DNA from 2 places in the Amphritea sp. GJ51-11 genome. Region 2 is predicted to be linked to the other one. Evidence: predicted binding sites of a transcription regulator. Region 2 holds the regulator's gene; the other holds the start of a gene.
What was found. The regulator sigma-54, encoded in region 2, starts transcription at its own class of promoters, with help from an activator protein. The targets are predictions, from matches to a motif close to TGGCACNNNNNTTGCTNT.
Positions count from the first base shown of each region.

Region 1: the regulator sigma-54 is predicted to act here: its motif matches at 3,117-3,134, upstream of fliE (flagellar hook-basal body complex protein FliE).

Region 1 is NZ_CM147881.1:3,563,044-3,570,242, reverse strand. Features, by position in the region: gene AC0L4K_RS16065 (sodium:solute symporter family protein) at 1-466, shown strand, start outside; gene AC0L4K_RS16060 (DUF294 nucleotidyltransferase-like domain-containing protein) at 624-2,450, shown strand; gene AC0L4K_RS16055 (3'-5' exonuclease) at 2,459-3,079, shown strand; gene fliE (flagellar hook-basal body complex protein FliE) at 3,261-3,614, shown strand; gene fliF (flagellar basal-body MS-ring/collar protein FliF) at 3,668-5,368, shown strand; gene fliG (flagellar motor switch protein FliG) at 5,361-6,377, shown strand; gene AC0L4K_RS16035 (FliH/SctL family protein) at 6,377-7,153, shown strand; gene fliI (flagellar protein export ATPase FliI) at 7,146-7,199, shown strand, end outside.
Region 2 is NZ_CM147881.1:614,057-621,255, forward strand. Features, by position in the region: gene rapZ (RNase adapter RapZ) at 1-693, opposite strand, end outside; gene ptsN (PTS IIA-like nitrogen regulatory protein PtsN) at 698-1,141, opposite strand; gene hpf (ribosome hibernation promoting factor) at 1,166-1,456, opposite strand; gene AC0L4K_RS02665 (RNA polymerase factor sigma-54) at 1,517-3,028, opposite strand; gene lptB (LPS export ABC transporter ATP-binding protein) at 3,050-3,775, opposite strand; gene lptA (lipopolysaccharide transport periplasmic protein LptA) at 3,775-4,323, opposite strand; gene lptC (LPS export ABC transporter periplasmic protein LptC) at 4,313-4,882, opposite strand; gene AC0L4K_RS02685 (KdsC family phosphatase) at 4,883-5,443, opposite strand; gene AC0L4K_RS02690 (KpsF/GutQ family sugar-phosphate isomerase) at 5,443-6,420, opposite strand; gene AC0L4K_RS02695 (calcium/sodium antiporter) at 6,474-7,199, opposite strand, start outside.

The DNA of each region.
Region 1 (7,199 bases), 1.7 Mb from region 2:
GAAAACCTGTATCAACCCAGGTATCTCTGAGAAACAGGAGCTGATGTACGCTCGTCTTGCGGCGATTGTGGCGATCTGTATTGCAGGTTACTTCGGTATTAACCCGCCAGGATTTGTGGCACAGGTGGTGGCGCTGGCCTTTGGTTTGGCATCCTCCTCAGTGTTCCCTGTTATCGTGATGGGTATCTTCAACAGCCGTATGAACAAAGAAGGCGCAATCGCAGGTATGGTTGTGGGTCTGGGTTCTACTATGGCTTATATGGTCTACTTCACCTTCATGGGCGGCTCGAAAGATGACCTGTTCTTGGGTATCTCCACCGGTGGCTTCGGCTTCGTGGGTATGATCCTGAACTTCATCGTCGCTTATGTTGTTTGCATGATGACTCCGCCACCACCTGCTGAAATTCAGGAAATGGTTGAGAACATTCGTGTACCACGTGGTGCTGGTGTTGCTCACGCGCACTAAGATCTGAATAGATCTGATTCAATGTAAGGCGCGTCAGCGAAGGTTGGCGCGCCTTTTTTTATCGAGTCTGATTGAGTGTTATTAAAGTTTCAGCCTAAAGGGTTCTTTGACCCTTTAATCAGATGCTTTAAGCCGCCGCGGATTGAGGAGAGTATTGATGCCATCATCTTTCAAAATAGAGAATATGCCGTTTAGCTTGCTGTCTGCAAAGGAGCAGGAACTACTGCGTTCGAGCTTGGATATTGGTTACTACCAGTCAGGTGAGACCATTCTTGCGGCGGGCAGTGTGCCTGAAGGTGTGTACGTCATCTTAAAGGGGCGGGTCGCTGAGAGTGACGAAGTAGAAGAGCAGGGGGCGCAAGAGCACCTCTATGTTCACTATACCAACGAAGACTACTTTGGCGGTTGGTCGGCACTTAAGGGTAAGGCGATTCATAACTTTATTGCGGTCGATGAAACGATCTGCCATATATTGCCGACCCGTGTGCTGCTCGATCTGTGCGCCAGTAATAGTCGTTTTGCCGATTACTTTCAGCAAAGCCTTTCCGCTAAGACTGAGATCCAAGCCCAAGAGGGCGGCGATCAGGATATGGCCGAGTTTATGCTGGCTCAGGTCAAAGACGGCCTGATTCGTGAGCCGCTGATCGTGCTTGAAGGAACGACGATTACCGAAGCGACGCTGCTGATGCGAGAGAAGCGTGCCGATTGTGTCTTGGTTAAACGTGGTAATCGTTACGGTATGGTGACGGGGACCGATCTGTTAGATGCGGTGGTGGTGAATAAGTTAGCGCTGGATGCCAGTGTTGCCGGTATCGCCAGTTATCGACTGATTACCACGACCTCGGATGACTATCTGTTTAATGCGCTGATTATTATGACTCAGCAACGCATAGAGCGAATCGTGGTGATGGATGGTGATCGTTTAACCGGCGTGATCGAACTGACCGATGTATTGAGTTATTTTTCCAGTCATTCCCATGTGATCGGTTTGCGAATCGAGCGAGCGCAGACGGTTGAAGATCTCTATGAGGCGGCGCATGGATTAAATGACCTGATTAAAGCGATGGTGTCGCAGGGCGTTAAGGCGCGCTTTGCGATGGAGTTGATTGCCGCCATGAATGAACGGGTGATTGCTAAACTCTTTGGGTTGGTCGTGCCGCCGGATATGCAGCCCCATGTGTGCTTGGTGGTGATGGGCAGTGAGGGGCGTGGCGAGCAGGTCATGAAAACCGATCAGGATAATGCATTGATCTATCGTGATGGTTTGATCTGGCCTGAGATGCAAGCGACTATGGAGCGCTTTACCGAGATACTGATCTCGTTCGGCTTTCCTAAATGCCCAGGTAATATCATGGTCTCTAACCCAGAGTGGGTTAAGTCGATTGGCCAGTGGACTCAAGCTATGAGTGATTGGTCTTATCAGTGTGAAGGCGAGGCGCAGATGCGATTAGCGATTGCCGTTGATGCTCATCCGGTCGCGGGTAATGCGGCGCTTTTTAAAGCGTCAAGAAACTGGTTTTTGCGTCATCTGCAGAACAATGACGTTTTCTTTTCCCATTTTGCCCGGGCGGCTATTGAGTTCAATACTCCGCTGACCTTTTTTGGTAACTTAAAAGATAAAGGTGAGCTGGATGTGAAGAAGGCCGGTATTTTTCCGATTGTGCACGGTATACGTACTATGGCGTTGCAGTTCAAAATATTGGAAACCAACACCTTCAAGCGTATCGAAGCGCTGGTTGAGATGGGGGAGATGAAGCCTGAACATGGTCGTGAATTGGGTGAGGCGTTGGCATTGTTTATCCAGACACGCCTAAAGCAGCAGGTTAAGCGTATTGATGAGTCGAGTGATGGTGTAGACCAAACGCCTAATATCCTTGAACTGTCATCATTGGATAAAATGGAGAAGGATTTGCTTCGGGATGGGATGCATATCGTTAAAGGATTTAAAAAACATCTTGTGCTTAGGTATCACCTGGGAGGCTAACACGGAATATGATTATTCCCAGAAGTATCAGAAAAATAAAGGAGCGGATGGATCATAAGAATGGTCCTTATGCTCATCTATTTCAGCCCTATGATGGCGATGAGGTGGTGTCTCTGGATTGTGAGACCACAAGCTTGAATGTTAAAGAGGGCGAAATTCTTTCGATTGGCGCGGTGAAAATCAAAGGTCGCAAAGTGATGACCAGTGAGCGGCTAGATATTAAGCTCAAGCCGCCGAAAAGTTTGACGGGCGACTCTATCAAGATTCATAAAATTCGAGCGGCGGACCTCGTTGATGGAGTCTATATGGACGAAGCGCTGGAAAAAGTGCTGGAGTTCGTTGGTAATCGCCCGATTCTTGGTTATTACGTTAACTACGATGTGCGCATGTTAGAAAAGTATTTGCGGCCTCGTTATGGCTTCGGTTTGCCGGGTAAAGCGATCGAGTTATCACATGTGTATCACGACATCATAAAGTGGCGGTATGTTGGCGGTGATGTCGATTTGCGCTTTGATACGATCTCTAAGCAGCTCGATATTCCGATGTTAGAGCGACATACCGCCCTAGGTGATGCTATTACGGTAGCGCTGATGTATGTGCGGCTGCAATATGGTGAGCGACCGGGGTAGAAATAGGTTAAACATGTCAAAAAACAAACGGGCCTTGTGGCTCGTTTTTTGCTTTATACATAGCTAAGATTGAAAATTGACACGGTTTTGTGTCATAAAATTGGCGAACAGTTTGTTTTGTTGCTTGCTAAGTGGCTGATCAAACTTATAATGTCAATATATTGCCATTTCTGAGGTGTGTATGATTGAACGTGCAGACATTAACGCAGTTTTACAACAGATGCGTGAAGTCAAAATGCAGGCCCAACAGGGCATTTCCTCTGATATTAACCGGCCTGCTGCGATTCGTCGTGTCGCTGATGAGCAAAACGGTGAAAGCTTTGCTGATCTATTTAAAGGCGCAATCGATGGTGTTAATAACGCTCAAGCGCAGGCGAAAACGCTGGCGACCTCTTATGAGCAAGGGGTGGCGGGGGTTGATCTCCATCAGGTGATGATCAGCATGGAAAAGGCCTCGGTTTCTTTCCAGGCTCTGACCCAGGTGCGTAATAAAATGTTAAGCGCTTATGAAGACGTTATGAAAATGTCGATCTAATGCGAATGAAACACACAATAATATGTATAAGTAGCATCAGGGTGCACGGTTAGATGGAAAACGCAGCAGTGCAGACAACAACAGGTGGCTCGGTAGCCTTTGGCTTTAACCGCTTGGGGTTGGTGCGTCAGTTAGGTCTGATGGTGGGCTTGGCAGCCACTATTGCGATCGGCTTCGCCGTGGTGCTCTGGTCCCAAGAACCCGATTACCGGGTGCTTTATAATAATATCTCCTATGCGGATGCAAATCCGATTGTTGAACAGTTACAGCTCAACGGTATCCCCTATAAGTTTGATTCAACGGGTCACAATATTCTTGTGGCTGAAGAGTATCTGCATAAAGCTCGTTTGCGTTTAGCCGCTGAAGGTTTTAATGGTGATAATACCGTTGGCTTTGAGTTGTTAGATAAGGAGCAGGGGTTAGGCACCAGTCAGTTTATGGAAACCGCTCGCTACCGGCGTGGTTTAGAAGGTGAGTTGGCGCGGACCGTTACTAGTATGCTGGCGGTACGTAGCGCCCGGGTTCACTTGGCGTTGCCTAAGCAGTCGGTATTTATTCGTGATCAGCGTAAACCGACTGCATCGGTGTTTTTGGATCTGGTGGCGGGACGGCGACTCGAAGCGATTCAGGTTGAGGCGATTACTAATCTCGTGGCTTCCAGTATCCCGGAGCTTTCCAGTGAAGATGTGACGGTGGTCGATCAAAAAGGTCGCTTGCTGAATACACGAGATATGGATACCGATGTGGTGTTGGCTGCTAAACAGCTTGAATATACCCGTCGAATCGAAGAAACCCTAGTTAATCGGGTTAACAGTATTTTACAACCGGTGGTTGGTCTAGGGCGTTACCGAGCTGAAGTATCGGCTGATATTGATTTCACCGCCGTTGAGCAAACCGATGAGATCTATAACCCGGACCTTCCTGCGTTGCGCAGTGAACAGGTGCTTGATGAAAGTACGGTAGGGCAAGGTGCTGCATCTGGTGTGCCGGGTGCTTTGTCGAATCAACCTCCGGGCGCAAATGCGGTGCCTGAAGTGGGTGGTACGGGTTTGCCGGTGCAAGGCGAGGGGGTTGTTGATCGCCCCGCGGCGCCACAAAATGCGCGCTCTCAAGCTACACGTAATTATGAGTTAGACCGCTCTATCAGTTATACCAAGCATCAAATGGGGCAGATTAACCGTCTCTCTGTTGCGGTGGTGGTTGATGATATTCCGACGGCAGGTCCTAATGGTGGTGAAAAGATACGGGCCGCTTGGGATCAGAACGAACTCGATCGATTGTCTATACTGGTTAAGGATGCGGTCGGTTATTCGGCGTTGCGGGGTGATAGCGTTAGCGTGATCAATTCTCCGTTTGCCGTGCCTGAGGTCTATCAGGAGGAAGAAGTACCGATCTGGAAGCAGGAATGGGTGCTGGATCTGGTGAAACAGGTGTTAGGTGGTCTGTTCGTGCTGTTATTGGTATTTGGAGTGTTGCGACCGATTATGAAAAGTTTGGCGATTAGTGCGGCACAGAAAGCAGCGGCTAATGAATCCGATTCGAAATCTGAATCAGATATGGCTGCTGAGCTTGAATCCCTCGATATGAGCGGTATATCGCCGGACCATGTGACCTTTAGCGGCATCGATAATGCGCTGGCGCCGACGCCGAATGAAACCTATGAATATCAAATGAATGCGATTCGCAGCATGATTGCTGAAGATCCTGCCAAAGTGGCGCAGGCTATCCGTCAGTGGGTGATTGAGAATGAATGATCAGGTAACGGAATCCGGTGTTGAATTAACAAATGTCCAGAAAGCGGCGGTGTTGCTTATCTCCTTGGGTGAAAGTGATGCCGCCGAAGTGCTGCGCTATCTTGGCCAGAAAGAGGTGCAGCAGTTAGGTTTGACCATGAGTAACCTCGATAATATCCCTCAGTCGACGGTCGAGTCGGTGATGGCGGACTTTATGGAAGCGATTAGCGATCAGACCAGTATCGGTATTAACAACGATCACTATATCAAAGAGATGTTAAGTCAAGCCCTAGGCAATGACCGGGCGCAGACGTTGGTTGATCGTATTCTGATGACCACTAATACCTCGGGTTTAGAGAGCCTGAAATGGATGGATTCCCGGCAGGTTGCCGAAATTATTCGTTATGAGCACCCGCAGATACAGGCCGTGGTCATGGCCTATCTGGATCCAGATCAAGCAGCCCATGTGTTGCAACGATTTGATGAAAATGTCCGTCTCGAGATTATGATGCGGATCACCTCATTGGATCAAATCCAGCCATCCGCCCTGCAGGAGCTGAATGATATCCTTGAATTACAGTTCTCTGGCAACAGCAGTCAGAGCGCCAGCTTGGGTGGACTACAAACAACGGCTAATATTATGAATTATTTCGATAATAATATTGAGCAAGAGTTGATGGAGAAAATTCGCGAAGTGGATGAGCCGCTCAGTGATCAGATCTCTGAAATGATGTTTGTATTTGATAACTTGATCGATGTGGAAGATCGAGGCATTCAGGTTATTCTGCGTGAAATTAATACCGATACTCTGGTGGTTGCCCTTAAAGGTGCGGAATCGGGACTACAGGATAAAATCTTCAAAAATATGTCGAAACGGGCGGCCGAATTGTTGCGAGATGATCTCGAGGCGAAAGGGCCTGTGCGTGTGAGTGAAGTGGAAGATGCCCAGAAAGAGATTCTCAACGTGGCCCGTCGATTGGCCGATGAAGGTGAGATTATGCTCGGTAGTGGCGGCGAAGAGATGATGTAATGCAGATGAAGGCGATCGATAAATCGGTAATCCGGATTCGTGCGGAAGATGCGCGGGCTGCAGCATTATGGACCCTGCCCGTGGTGCAGGGGAAGCATGTAGTTGGCTTGCAGCAAAAACCGGAAAAAGTGACAGAAGAGGTGGTTGAGGAAGTTGTTGATGGTCGTCTCACACTGTCCGAGCTCGAAAAAATCCGTGAAGATGCCTATCAGGAAGGTTTACAACAGGGCCGCGATGAAGGCTTGGAGAAGGGTCTAGAAGAGGGTCGTGCTGCTGGGCACAAAGAAGGCTTGGCTACCGCGCGTGCTGAAATCGATGTGCAGTTAGCGTTACTGACAAACTTGCAGCAGCAGTTAGATCAGCCGTTGCAAAAAATCAATGCGGAGGTCGAGCAGCTAGTCGTTGATTTAATTACTGAACTGAGTGAAGCGGTGGTCGGTACACAGGTTGAGTTAGATAGTGCCCCGGTGATTAAAGCGGTTGAAGATGCTGTAGCGCAATTGCCACAAACCGGCGCCGAAATTAAAGTGATTTTACATCCAGATGATGTGCCGAACCTCGAACCTTTGTTGGCGTTGAATGAACGTTGGTCCTTGGTTGAAGAGGCGTCTATGGCTCGAGGGGGTTGTAAAGTGGTGAGTGGCTATGGCCTGCTTGATAATACGGTTGAACGCCGTTTTGAGGCCGCGGTTACGCAGCTACGCAGAGCATTGACGCAGATGGAGGATGAGGTGCCAGTCTCGTCAGAGGTTGAGCCATCAGCTCCCCATGAGTGATCAACTGAATGCTCGATTGGCCCGTTTAAAGGGGCTGAAATATAAC
Region 2 (7,199 bases):
TAGAAAAGCGGTGATGTCAGCGAGCATTTCTTGCACTTCAAGCTGTTGCTCGAGGAATTCTATGACCGGTTTGTCTTGGCCGCTATAACCTCGCAGGTGAGGCAGCCAGTATGGGTTAGGCAAACAGCGCACATCGAAGGTGAAGTCTACATCCAGCGGGATACCGTGCTTATAACCGAACGATTCGAATTGTAATGACAGTTCTTGCTCTTGTCGTTGGGCAATACGCAGTTTAATACTGTCTCTGAGTTCATAGAGTGACAGGTGGGTTGTATCAATACGGATATTGGCTAAATCGGATACCGGTTCGAGTAACTTTTTTTCATAGCTGATCGCCTGCTGTAAACCTTGGGAATCATTGGACAGGGGGTGCTTACGCCGAGTCGTACTGTAGCGTTTTAGCAGGGTTGTCTCTGAACTATCGAGGTAGAGTATTTCGCAGTCTAGTGCGTCTATTTCCCTCAGTTGTGTATAAATATCGGGAAACTGTTTCAGGTTGCTGTGTTGGTTACGGGCATCGATACTGACGGCAAGCTGATTAGGATGGTCTGGGTCGGATAAAATCTGATTGACCAAGTCAGGTAGCAGCGGGGCGGGAAGGTTGTCGATGCAGTAGAAGTTAACATCTTCCAGTGCTTGCAGGGCGGTTGATTTACCTGACCCTGAGCGGCCGCTGATGATAACTAGTTTCATCTGGCTAGACCTGCCTAGCTCCGGTGGCGACAGTGAAGAGTTCTTCAGCTGAGCCCGCGTTTCTAAGTTGCTGACGGAAGGATGCCTGACTGAATAGCTCGGCAAGATTACCCAGCGTTTGTAGATGTTGATCACAGGCTTCGGAGGGCACCACCAGAACGAAGAGTAAGTCGACCGGGCTGCCATCAATGGCATCGAAGTCGATCGGTTCTTTTAACTGAATAAGTAGCGCAGTGGCTTTCTCACACTCATCCAGACGACAATGGGGAATGGCCACGCCTTCACCGATGCCTGTACTGCCGAGTCTTTCACGGCCAAGTAGGCCAGCAAAGATCGTTTCAGTTTCAAGCTCAGGGTGCAGATCGGAAATCTGTTGGCTGGCAATTTCGAGGATACGTTTTTTACTACCCCCTCTAGAGCACAGAGTACTCCAGAGGGCGCTAATAATTCTGAAATTAGCATCGTATAATAGTTACTTGTGAGTTTTCATCTTTTCTTTGTGTTTAATGATCTGACGGTCAAGCTTGTCGATCAACCCATCGATGGCGGCGTACATATCTTCTTGTTCGTCGGAAGCAAACAGCTGACCACCGGCTACGTGAATTTCACCATCAGCTTTTTGGCGCGTCTTCTCAACGCTTAGAGTTACCTGTGCATTGGTGATGTTATCGAAATGCCGCTCCAGCTTCTCAAATTTATTCTGAACATACTCATTCAGGGAATCAGTCAATTCTACGTGGTGACCGGTAATATTGATCTGCATGGTAATCTCCTAGTGTTATTGTACCGGGTTGCCGCCCGGTTCCCATGATAAAAAAAGTCATTAAACTAAACGTTTTCGTTCATTAGAAGGTGGAATGCTAAGCGATTCTCTATATTTTGCAATGGTTCTTCGCGCAACATTGATACCTTGTTCCTCAAGCAGTTGGGCAATCTTGTTATCGCTTAAGGGTTTTGTTGGACTTTCAGCGACCACCAATTTCTTGATGAGCGCCCGAATAGCGGTCGATGAGCAGGTGCCACCGTTCACTGTAGTGACATGGCTGGAGAAAAAATACTTCAGCTCAAATATACCCCTTGGGGTATGCATATATTTCTGGGTGGTCACCCGAGAGATGGTCGATTCGTGCATTTCGACCGCCTCAGCGATATCGTGCAGCACCATCGGACGCATCGCCTCATCGCCATGCTCTAGAAAACCTTCTTGGCGGTGTACAATTTCACGGGTGACCTTCATTAAGGTATCGTTCCGGCTTAATAAGCTTTTGATAAACCAGCGAGCTTCTTGTAGATGGTTTTTCAGATAGGTGTTGTCAGGGCTGGTATCAGCGCGTCGGATCAAATCTGCATAGCCATCATTAATGCGTAGTTTAGGCGCAACTTCCGGATTCAGGCTTACCTGCCAGACACCTTTTTCTTTGTAAACCAGCACATCGGGAATAACATATTCCGATTGCGAGCTAGTGATCATTGAGCCGGGTTTAGGGTTCAGGGTGCGGATCAGGTTGATCGCCTGTAGTAACTGTGGCTCTCGCATCCGGGCTTTGCGCATCAGCTGTTTGTAGTCATGATTACCCAGTAAGTGGATATATTGAGTGACTAGTTTTAGCGCTTCGTTGCGATATTCGGTGTCATTGGGTAGTTGCTGTAGCTGAATGGCTAGGCACTCGCTTAGATCGCGTGCGGCTACGCCGGGTGGATCAAACTGTTGGATGCGTCGCAGTACCGCTTCGATTTCATCCAGTTCAATGCCGTTAAGTTGCTCATCATCCTGCTGATGGAAATATTCCAGGATTGAATCGAGTTCAACGTTGAGATAACCGTCAACATTAATGCCGTCAATAATATTGGTGGCGATCAGTTCGTCGATGGGACTCATCGGCGTGAGGTTTAATTGCCAGTTCAGGTGATCTTGCAGGGTTTCATCCGCAGTGTCATTCGACTCCATCTCCATATCGGAGAAATCATGGGATGATGAAGATGAACTAGAGACCGTCTGATAAGTGTCTTCCCAATTACTATCGGTCGATAGTTCATTGGGAATATCTTCATTCCAGTCGCTATCGGTGGCTTGAATCTCTTCAGACTCGGTGGTTTTGGCCGATGCTGAGACGGATTCATGATTGCTGACTTCTGCATCAGAGCTCGCTTGCTCGGCGGCATTATCTGAAGCGCTATCCTCTTCCGTTACTTCTAGCATCGGGTTCGATTCTAGTGCTTCCTGAATCTCCTGTTGCAGATCAAGCGTCGATAATTGCAGCAAGCGAATCGCCTGCTGTAATTGTGGGGTCATGGTCAGATGCTGACCCATTTTTAGTTGTAACGCTTGTTTCATAGAGAGTCGCTTATATACCTGTTACAGCTTGAATTGCTCACCGAGATAGGCTTCCCTGACCTGCTGGTTGGCAAGAATATCCTCTGGCGATCCTTCTGCAAGAATATAACCTTCACTGACGATGTAAGCTTGTTCGCAAATATCCAGTGTTTCGCGAACATTGTGATCGGTGATTAAGACGCCAATCCCCTTACTTTGTAAGTGCTTTACGGTTTGTTTTATATCACTGACTGAAATTGGGTCAACACCGGCAAAGGGCTCATCTAACAAGATAAAAGTGGGCTCAGTTGCCAGTGCGCGGGCAATTTCAACCCGTCGCCGTTCTCCACCGGAGAGGCTCATTCCCAAACTTTTCGTTAGATGGGAGATATGAAACTCTTCCAGTAGTTCGTCTAATTTTTGTTTACGCTCAGTCCGGCTCAACTCTTTACGGGTTTCCAGAATAGCCATCAGGTTATCATGGACGCTGAGTTTTCGGAAAATGGAGGCTTCTTGTGGCAGGTAACCAATACCTTTTCGCGCTCGGCCGTGCATCGGCTCTTTGGTTAAGTCCAATTGATCAATTTTGATCCGGCCTTTGTCGGCTTCCACTAGCCCAACAATCATGTAAAAACAGGTTGTCTTACCCGCCCCGTTAGGCCCCAATAAACCAACGATCTGGCCGCTATCGACGCTCATCGAGACATCTTTTACAACTGCGCGGCCTTTATAGCTCTTTGCTAGGTTGAGTGCTTCTAGTCGACTCATTAGTTGTTGAGTTCCCCAGTAGCTGTAGTTTCAGATTCATCCAACGGTGTTGCTTTAGGCTGAATGACAATCTGTACACGTTCGCCGTTAGCGCTCTCATCCCTGAATGCATTTACTGTGCTTTTCTTCATATTGTAAACAATTCGGTTACCGCTAAATACATCAGCCCCTTGCGAGACTTTTGCCTGGCCGGAGATGGTTAGCTCTTTTGTACGAATATTGTAATCGAGAACCTCACCGTATGCATGGGTTACCTCTTGGTCGGCGGCAGAGCGTTGTTGGAACTCGGCGGGGCGTCCTTTGGCAATAATCATGCTGATGGTGTTGTTGGTTTGTCTTAGTTCTATGCTATCACCGCTGACTTTCATGCTGCCCTGTGTCAACAATACATCGCCTTTGTAGAGAGTGATGCCGGTTTGATCATTACGCGTCGCGCTGTCTGCTGTGATGTGAATTGCTTTGTTGGCATCACCGGGTAGAGCCATTGCCACCGGTTGCCAGCTGAGCAGGACCACGCATAAGGCTTTGCTTATACGGTTAATTAACATGATATACCCCGGTAACGTCTGACAGGAGGTTAAGAATGCCACTGTCGGTGTCGATTGTCATGCCCACGCTGGTGGTTGTGCCCGAAGGGCTTGTGATAGTCACCAGCTTATCGGTCTTGGCAATATTGTCTTGTGGCTGAATAATTAATGTTTCGGTACGTAGGCTGTTTGCCACTGCCATATTAGGGTTGTCTTGAAATAATACCTCGCCTTCGAGAATAACGCTGTCATCGTTGTCGCTGATGAGTCCTCTGAGGCTGCTGATCTTACGCGTGGGCTGCTGAGTGTTGTATATTTGCATCTCAGGATTGGTCACTAATATCTGTTGTGAAGCCGGCTGATGTTCCAGCTGAGTTGAACTTAATTGCTGCTTTAGCTGACCGCTCGGCGCAAAGTCTCTGATCCGTCCATTGACGATATAATAATCGGATTGCTGATAGGCTGGATTCGGGGCCTTTTTCAGACTAACGGAGTGACGTTCAGTATCCATCCCCAAATAGATAACCGCAGGAATCAGAATAGCAGCGGCTGCAATTAGCCGGGCGCGTCCGGTCAGCATTTATAAATACTCGTTGAACAGGGCTTCCAGTTTGCCCTGGCCTGCCAGAATTGTTTCGCAAAACTCACGGCCCGCACCGTTGCCTGCAGTACGCTGGGTACACCAGTCGGCATGCGCGGCAACCAATGGATGACCACCATTGACGGTGGCGCCAAAGCTGACGGCGCGAATGGCAGCGAGATCGGGTAGGTCGTCACCGATATAAGCCGTTTGTTGTGCGCTAAAGCCGGTATCCTGCCAGAGTTCTTGCAAGGCGGTGAGTTTATCTTCCCGTCCCTGATAGAGGTAATCGATTCCCAAGGCTTCGGCTCGGCGTTCAACTTGAGGTGAACAGCGACCGGTAATGATGGCGGTTTTGATGTCACCTTGGGCGAGCAGTTTTATACCGAGCCCATCTAAGGTATTGAAATTCTTAACTTCGCTGCCATCGGCTAGGAAGTTGAGCTTGCCATCGGTGAGTACACCATCGACATCAAATACCACCAATTTGACCGTTTGTAACTTGCCAATCAATGCTTCATTAAGGTCGTTGGTGAGCTTTTTAACTACAGATGCTGGCATCAGATGACTCCCGCTTTGAGCATGTCGTGCATATTTAAGGCGCCGACTGGGCGACGGGCATCATCAAGTACGATCAAGGCGTTAATCTGTTTGTCCTGCATAATTTGCAGGGCTTCAGCCGCGAGTATATCGCTGGTCACGGTAGTGCATTCGGTGGTCATTACCTCGGTAATCGGAGTGCTTTTCATATCCACGTCATGATCAAGCGTACGACGTAGGTCACCATCGGTAAATACGCCTTGTAGAACGCCTGTATCGTCGACGACGGTGGTCATGCCCAGGTGTTTGTGGGTGACTTCCATCAGCGCTTCTTTGAGCATAGTAGAATGAGTGACTTTCGGGATGTCATCGCCACTGTGCATAATGTCGGATACTTTTAACAGCAGGCGTCGTCCTAAACTACCACCGGGGTGAGAGAAGGCAAAGTCTTCAGCACTGAAGCCTCTGGCTTCTAACAAGGCGATGGCCAGAGCATCACCGATGACCAGTGATGCGGTGGTGCTGGATGTCGGTGCCAGCCCCAGAGGACAGGCTTCTTGGCGGATGGCGACATTCAGGTTGGCATCGGCGCTGCGCGAGAGAGTTGATTCAGGGTTGCCAGTAATGCTGATCAGCGGTGCTTTCATCCGTTTGATGAGTGGCAATATCGATAGGACCTCGCTGGTTTCTCCCGAGTTCGATAGGGCGATAACCACATCCGCACGGGTAATCATACCTAGGTCGCCATGGCTGGCTTCACCGGGGTGTACAAAGAATGACGGTGTTCCTGTGGAGGCCAATGTCGCAGCAATTTTGTTGCCGATATGGCCGCTTTTACCCATGCCCGTGACGATGACCCGCCCTTGGCATGTCAGTGCTAGTCGGCAAGCTTTACTAAAATCATCATTAAGATGCTCTAGCAGATCATTAACGGCATCCCGCTCTAGCTCAATGGTACGCTTGGCGGAGGCTAAAAAATCCAGTTCTGTATTTATCATTGTTTATTCACAACTCTGTTTGCAGTCGTGAAGGCTGCAGTCCGATAGATGGGTTAAGCGCTCATATTGTATAGTAGTGCAAGATAACCTGCATAGGCTGCCAGTAGTATTCCGCCTTCGAAACGCGAGATTCGGGGTGGGCGCTGATAGATGGCTAATGCGACAAGTAGGAGTGTTAGGCCCAACATTGACCCATAGTCTCGCCAGAGCACCGCTGAATCCAGCTCAATTGGCGCGAGTAAACCGGGTACCGCCATTACCGCCGCTATATTAAATATATTAGAGCCAACAATATTTCCCAGTGCAATATCGGTATGGCCTTTTAGGGCGCTGGCTACCGAGGCTGCGAGTTCGGGTAGGCTGGTACCGATGGCGACAATGGTGAGGCCGATGATCAGGTCGCTTACACCTAAGGTGGTGGCTATTTCGGTGGCACCCCATACCAGTAGGCGAGAACTACCTGCCAGCAGTAATAGTCCTGTAATGAGCCAAAAGATGGCCCAGAGGGTGGAGAGTTCTGGTAACTCCTCCTCTTCATCATTAATTTCGTCATCGCTGGCGTTGCGCTGGAAACGGGTAAATAAGTACAGGCAGGCGACCAGTGATAAACACAGAATAATCGAATCGATATGGCCTAGATAGAGATCGTAGAGTACGGCGCCGGCCAATAACGTGATGGCTAATAATAGCGGAATCTCTTGTTTGAGCACTTTGGAGCGTACAGGCAACGGGGCAATCAGGGCGGTCATCCCCAGTACCAGACCAATATTGGCGATGTT